Paraflavitalea devenefica: one gene and its partner. The protein of the gene in region 1 binds, or shares a complex with, the protein of each later gene. Links are inferred from orthologs where the notes say so. Each region holds a gene or a part of one and is shown on either strand. Other genes may lie near its edges.

Region 1 (3,240 bases):
CCAGGAACCTACCAATTTGGGATCAAACTCCAGGTCCTTTTCTGTAAAGAGCGGATGCACAGCAGAAAGGCATCCGCTCAGTGTGACAATGGCAACCAGTATGGCAGCCGTTAATACTTTTTTCATGAATTATAATTTATAGATCAAAACTACCCGCGCCGGCAGGTTGGGTAAAACCAATTCGGTAAACGTACAAATCAGAACGGTGAACAATAGAAGTGCTAACAAAAATGGCGGGGCAAGAAGGTCTGGCAGAAGCAGACCGTGCAGGATGAAAACAAGCTCCCTGCCGGTCATTATGCTTCAAAAAAGCTATTACTGATCAATAGCCGGCAGGGAGAGTATGCTTGAAGATCTATCTACTTAATCCAAAATGGGTATAGAAATAATCGGCAGGCTTAAGGTTTAACCATTCAGCCCGGTTCTTATTGAAATCTTCATAGGTAAAACGGGCTATCTGATCGGGCGTAAAAGACAACCCCCGCTCAGGTGTGCCATAAGTAACTATTCCCAATCCATGGTCACAATCCAGCACAAACGCATTCACGTCCTTTCTTACAGAACGCAGGTAAAGAATGGCTTTCCATACATCTCCATTCCAGGTGTCTGCAAAATTACGGGCTTCCCACTCAGCAAAAGAACTGGCTGCTGCCTTTGTTAAAGGATTACAGTCATGAATAACAATAACACCATTCGGCGTCAGGTAACTGAGTGTATTTTCAATATCCCGTAAAGCGTAAGCATATTCATGCATGCCATCTATTAAAGACAGCTCTATCTTTTTATCAGCAAAAACCCTGGCAGCGTCCTCCTCAAAAAAAGCATCACTGGTCTTTTCGAAATACTGATTAAAAATATTGTAGGGATTAAGAATTGTTTTGCCAATCTTCCGCAAAGTATCAAAACGAAAATCGGGGTCCACCGCTACTTTGAAATTACTGTTGATCCGGAAGAAAATATGACCGTTAAACACACCTATCTCCAGGTAATTTTTTAATTTTTTTTGATTTAATAAGGCTTGTAAAATTGTCTGCCTATCCATGTCAGGGTATATTTATTTTTTCGAAAACCAGGCTAAGCTATAATATTTTGACTTAAAACTGCTGAATAAACCTGTATAAATTAAAATCACCTTGCTTCACCAGCGCTTCAATACTTTCCTTCAGTATATGTTTATCTACATCTTTCATTCTTTTTCGCTGAATCAGTTCGTACGCTCTTTCGGCCAGCAGCCATATCTTTTTGTTATTATTGTGCCAGTCTGCTCCTTCCTGCACGATGATCTCCATCAACTCGGCTACACCCTCTTTAGAAGAAGCCACCGTTTTAATAACAGGTACAGGCTTTGCATCGGCTATCACATCAGATACCAGGAGCGATCGCAGGTTGCGTGCAAAAAGTTCAGCATCCGGCCTGTCGGCTTTATTCACCACAAAAATATCTGCAATCTCCATCAGGCCGGCTTTCATCGTTTGCACCTCATCACCTGCCTCAGGCACCAGCACCACCACCGTTATATCGGCCAGACCGGCTATTTCCACTTCACTTTGACCCACACCCACTGTTTCCACAATGATATAATCAAAAGCTGCCAGCTTCAGCAGATCAGTGATCTCAATTACTTTGGGATGCAAGCCACCCAGTGAGCCCCTCGTGGCCAGACTACGGATAAACACCTGCGGGTTTTGGTACCAGGCGCTCATACGTATCCGGTCGCCCAGCAGGGCGCCCATATTAAAAGGCGAGGAAGGGTCTACACACAGCACTGCTACCGTCTTTTGCCGCTTTACCAATTCTCCGATCAGGGCGTCAACAAGTGTGCTTTTACCCGCTCCGGGCGGACCTGTAATACCAATAACAGGAATGCCGGGAGCAGCAGGCAGCGACTCCAGCAGCAATTCGTATCCCGGCACTTCATTTTCAATGTAGGAAATACCGCGCGCCAGCGATTTAATATTCTTTTGCAGAATATCCTGCGCTATCTGTTTAAGCACACTGGTGCGGTTAGTAACAAAATCAGGCTTATTATTCAAATAATGCGGTAATTCTTATAAGTAAATAACTGTTTCCCCGTCTTCTTTTGGATAAAGTACAACAGCTTCTCTTTAAAAGACATATTGCTCTCACGCCGGTCATACTTAAACTCCCAATCCTGCTTTTCTATCCGGCTTTTCATCACAGAAGGATGAGGTCCTGTATAAGGCTCCAATATATCAATATTATTATAGTTAAATCCGTTCTTCCATCTTTCGGCAAACTTATTCAGCGCTTCATCATCCTTAATATAGCGCTTCACAAACTCAAGTTGCTTTTTAAGTTGCTGTTCCGGGTTCTTTACATAACTGTAATGGAAAATAGTAGCGTCCAGTTGTTTCACATGCAGCTTATTCCCTTTCTCCTCATGTTGGTTTCCGGGATGCTCAAACTTCCTGAATCCCTGTGAGTCACGGTACGACCGGATATGGGGATTATTCCGTATAATACGTATTTCCTTATTATGAAACCGCCGCGAGGGGCCATAGTGCTTATAGTCTCCAAAGAAATTGATAAAATGGAACAGGAAACCTTCCACTCTCTCGTCATCCTTATAATCAATCAGTGCCTGTCGTATGCCCGGCAGGTCTTTTTCATGCACCACCTCATCTGCCTGTATATGAAAAGCCCAGTCGCCGGTAGCATGAGCTAATCCAATATTGGCCTGCTGGGAAAAAATATATCCCTTCTCGCGGTCTTCCTCTTTCCATACACTATCTACGATCCTGATCTTGGGACTGTTCAGTCCTTCAATGGCCTCCCTTGTACCATCTACCGAATCTCCAACCACCATAATAAACTCATCACATATGGGTAATATGGATTGTATAGATTCAAGAAAAGGATAATCATAAATAAACCCATTCCGCACATAAGAAAAACCACTAATCTTCATTCGGTCAGTTTTGACCAAAATTATTCTGATTTGCATTATTTCCAAATAATTTCTCACATTTGCCACTCAGTTACAGCATCTCTTTGATAAATTGAACCTGCTCATGGAAAGTGGCATCAGCAAACATTTACGGACGACACCAGCAAATAAAAAATTCTCTATCCTGATTCCTACCTGGAACAACTTGCCCTACCTCAAATTATGTATTGAAAGCATACGCAAAAATTCAACCTATACACACCAGGTAATTGTGCACGTAAATGAAGGCGTAGATGGCAGCCTCGCCTGGATACAGGCCCAACCCGATATTG
Region 2 (3,225 bases), on another replicon or contig:
GTACCGTCTCCATTCGATCAGCTTGGGTAAAATAGCGCTGGCTTTCTGTTCAATGAGGGTTGATACAGGTTGCTGTGCAAAACTGGTTGCAGTAGATAAAAGCAGTAAAAGACAGGTTAGTTTGGCTGGTAAACGCATTGACGGATTGTTTATCCTCCAATATATCGAAATAATCGTTACCGCCAATCCCATACCACCACATTCCAGTTGTCCATAAAGTCTTCATACGTATGAATGATCTCAAAGCCAACCCGCTTATGCGCCTGCAGTGACCGGTAATTCGAAGTAGAAATTTCTGTAATAATAAAATCGTAGTGCGGGCTATACACCACTTTGTGGTGTTGATACAACATGTCAACTAATCCTTTGGCCCGGTGTGCCTTGGAAACACAGATCTGTCCCATTACATAAAAGCGGTGATCGTACAAAGGCTTCCCCTGCCATTGTAGTTTCTCAAAATTCACGAACATAGGCTCCAGGTCGGGATAAGCCTGGCGGCCTTCCAGCGTTACCGTCATGGCATAGGCTACTACTTCATCTGCCTGCTTAATAATAATGCTGGGGGCAATGGCATGCAGTTGTTGCAGCATGGGCAGGTTAAACTGCATGGTGAGGAAGCCCTGCGCGTTCTTTTCTTCCTGGCTGATGAACTGTTTCAGGTTCTGACGCTGCAATTGAAGTATTTGTTCCAGATCTTTATTGGAACCAACTGTGGTGGCTGAGTACATGGAACGAAGTTACTTATATTCCCCGTACACCTCCCGCAAGGTATCTGCAATCTCACCCAGCGTACATTTCTGCTCTACCGCTTCAATAACAGTAGGCATAATGTTTTCATCACTGCCTGCTTTATCGGCTAGTAATTGCAGCAACTGATCGCACTTGGCGTGGTCACGTTGCCGGCGGAGGATAGCCAGTTTATCACTTTGCACCTGGCGGATGGAGTCGTCTATTTTAAAGGGAGGGACCGTATTGGTGTCTGTTACCTGGAACTTATTCACTCCCACAATGATCTTTTCATTGCGTTCTACCTGTCGCTGGTGATCATAAGCGCTGCGGGCAATCTCATCCTGTATAAATCCCTGTTCAATGGCCGATACACTGCCGCCCATGGCATCTATCTTACTGATCAGTTTCCAGGCTTCTTCTTCTACCTGCCGGGTGAGGGACTCTACAAAATAAGAGCCGGCCAACGGGTCAACGGTATCTGCGGCGCCACTTTCAAATGCCACGATCTGCTGCGTGCGCAGGGCAATACGGGCGGCTTCTTCTGTAGGCAGGCTCAGTGCTTCATCATAGCCATTGGTGTGCAGGGATTGTGTGCCGCCCAATACAGCGGCCAGGGTTTGAATCGTAACGCGCGATATATTGTTGAGTGGTTGTTGGGCCGTGAGGGTGCTGCCGCCCGTTTGGGTATGGAAGCGCAGCATCATGGCCTTGGGGTCTGTGGCGCCCAGTTCCTTCATCATCACTGCCCACATACTGCGGGCAGCGCGGAACTTGGCCACCTCTTCAAACAAATTATTGTGCGCATTGAAAAAGAAAGAGAGGCGCTTGCCAAATACATTAATATCAAGCCCTTTTTCCAGGGCTGCTTTTACATAGGCCTTACCATTGCTGAGGGTAAAAGCAATTTCCTGTACGGCCGTACTGCCGGCCTCGCGGATATGGTAACCGGAAATGGAGATCGTATTCCACTTGGGCAACTCATGACTGCACCATTCAAAAATATCGGTGATGATGCGCATGGAAGGCTTGGGCGGGTAAATATAAGTACCCCTTGCAGCATACTCCTTCAGGATATCATTCTGTATAGTGCCGGAGATCTTCTTCAGGTCGGCGCCCTGTTGTTTGGCCAAGGCTACATATAAGCTCAGGAGGATAAAACCGGTAGCATTGATGGTCATGGAGGTCGACACGTCTTCCAGCTTAATGCCTTTAAAGAGCGTCTGCATATCTTCCAGGCTGTCAATAGCCACGCCTACTTTTCCCACTTCTCCTTCAGCCAGCGGGTGGTCGCTGTCGTACCCGATCTGTGTGGGCAGGTCAAATGCCACGCTCAGGCCCATTACACCCTGCGATAACAGATAGTGGTACCGTTTATTACTTTCTTCTGCAGTGCTGAAACCGGCATACTGCCGCATCGTCCACAGCTTTCCCCGGTACATATCCGGCTGCACGCCGCGGGTAAAGGGAAAATCGCCGGGCGGGGGCAGGGGAGGGAACCCTTGTACACGACGGGCGTCATACAACTCATGGATCTCAATTCCGCTGTCTGTAAAGATCTTTTTTTCAGGCATAAGCAACACTGTTAAGGTCAAATTTCCGGCATGGGCTTCATTAAGCCATCAGTTTACGGGCTTCATAGCTTAAGGCATCGGACACAATGGAATGTAAAGATGCTTTGGGATTTTGCATCAGCATTTCCAGGATGCTGCGGTTAAGGTCCTGTGCGGTGGCTTCTGGCGGTAAAAAGGAGGTGATCTGGTTTACGATCAGCATATTCTGGTCCTTCAGGTTGCGCACAGCTTCCCAGGCTTCCTGGGTGACATACATCTGCTGGGTAACATTGTATTCAAATTCTCCCTTGATATTCTGGATCAGTATGGCCTGCATATCCCGGGCGCTCAGGTCGGGCGCATTCAACCGGCTGATGAGGTTGGGCAGGGCGATCCGGTCGGTGAGCAGGATCAGCCGTTCATAGGCCTGCAACTGCATCTGCTTGGTGTTGGTGGGGGCCGTTGCTTCCTGTTTGTCAGCCTTCTGCCGGGCTGCCAGGGCTTGTTTGGCCTCTTTGCGTTGTTTCCAGAACAAATAGGCCAGGGTGCCTCCTAATGTGAGGGCTATAATAAGCTGCCATATAAGTTCATTCAAGGAAAGTGACATGCGGGTTAGATTTTTAAGTCAACAAATGTAGTGAAATGGTTTTTGGTTCCCTCTAACGGTTTTTGGGGTGGTTATAGTCTGCCGGGCAGCATGATTGTCAATTGTTTGTTGAGGCATTGACAGTTCCTGCTATTCTCTGTATTTTTGGGGCAAATATTGTGTAATGGAAATAGCCTCCGTATCGCCTGTACAGTTTACGCCCAATGCCCAAAAAGAGCTGACCCGCCTGATGAGTGACCCCGGTTTCGATACCAGCAAATACCTGCGGATAGGCGTAAAAGGCGGTGGCTGCTCCGGCCTGAGCTATGTGTTGGGCTTCGACGACCGGCAGGAAAACGA

Evidence for each region.
Region 2: the proteins of meaB (region 1) and HB364_RS17515 are in contact, whole or in part, in a crystal structure (PDB 8DPB), measured with the Methylorubrum extorquens proteins. The link is inferred for Paraflavitalea devenefica from one-to-one orthologs. Residues at the interface, in SOR26638.1 of Methylorubrum extorquens: Arg20, Ala21, Ala24, Arg25, Thr28, Ser32, Arg33, Arg34, His37, Thr98, Gly99, Gly100, Ser101, Ile102, Leu103, Lys106, Thr107, Ala110, Ala113, Ile114, Asp115, Arg116, Ala118, Phe119, Ile120, Arg121, Pro122, Pro124; in SOR27001.1 of Methylorubrum extorquens: Glu577, Glu578, Asn579, Asp580, Gly581, Arg582, Arg583, Arg585, His596, Ala604, Ser605, Ala608, Asp609, Gly611, Phe612, Asp613, Val614, Asp615, Ile616, Gly617, Pro618, Leu619, Glu625, Arg628, Gln629, Val631, Glu632, Asn633, Asp634, Glu661.

The regions. Positions count from the first base shown.
Region 1 is NZ_JAARML010000001.1:1,594,846-1,598,085, reverse strand. Bases 45-2,955 are described here. They hold meaB (methylmalonyl Co-A mutase-associated GTPase MeaB), read right to left. Parts: upstream 1,995-2,955; coding sequence 1,095-1,994; downstream 45-1,094. Other genes in these bases: HB364_RS06540 (glycosyltransferase), read right to left, coding at 2,030-2,929; HB364_RS06550 (class I SAM-dependent methyltransferase), read right to left, coding at 356-1,042; HB364_RS06555 (hypothetical protein), read right to left, coding at 45-126. Also shown: more of HB364_RS06555, read right to left, coding at 1-44; HB364_RS06535 (glycosyltransferase family 2 protein), read left to right, coding at 3,033-3,240. UniProt on the Escherichia coli protein: Binds and hydrolyzes GTP. Likely functions as a G-protein chaperone that assists AdoCbl cofactor delivery to the methylmalonyl-CoA mutase (MCM) ScpA and reactivation of the enzyme during catalysis.
Region 2 is NZ_JAARML010000002.1:2,036,105-2,039,329, forward strand. Bases 20-2,915 are described here. They hold HB364_RS17515 (acyl-CoA mutase large subunit family protein), read right to left. Parts: upstream 2,301-2,915; coding sequence 738-2,300; downstream 20-737. Other genes in these bases: HB364_RS17505 (amidohydrolase), read right to left, coding at 20-138; HB364_RS17510 (GNAT family N-acetyltransferase), read right to left, coding at 177-728; HB364_RS17520 (DUF7935 family protein), read right to left, coding at 2,341-2,886. Also shown: more of HB364_RS17505, read right to left, coding at 1-19; HB364_RS17525 (HesB/IscA family protein), read left to right, coding at 3,050-3,225. UniProt on the Escherichia coli protein: Catalyzes the interconversion of succinyl-CoA and methylmalonyl-CoA. Could be part of a pathway that converts succinate to propionate.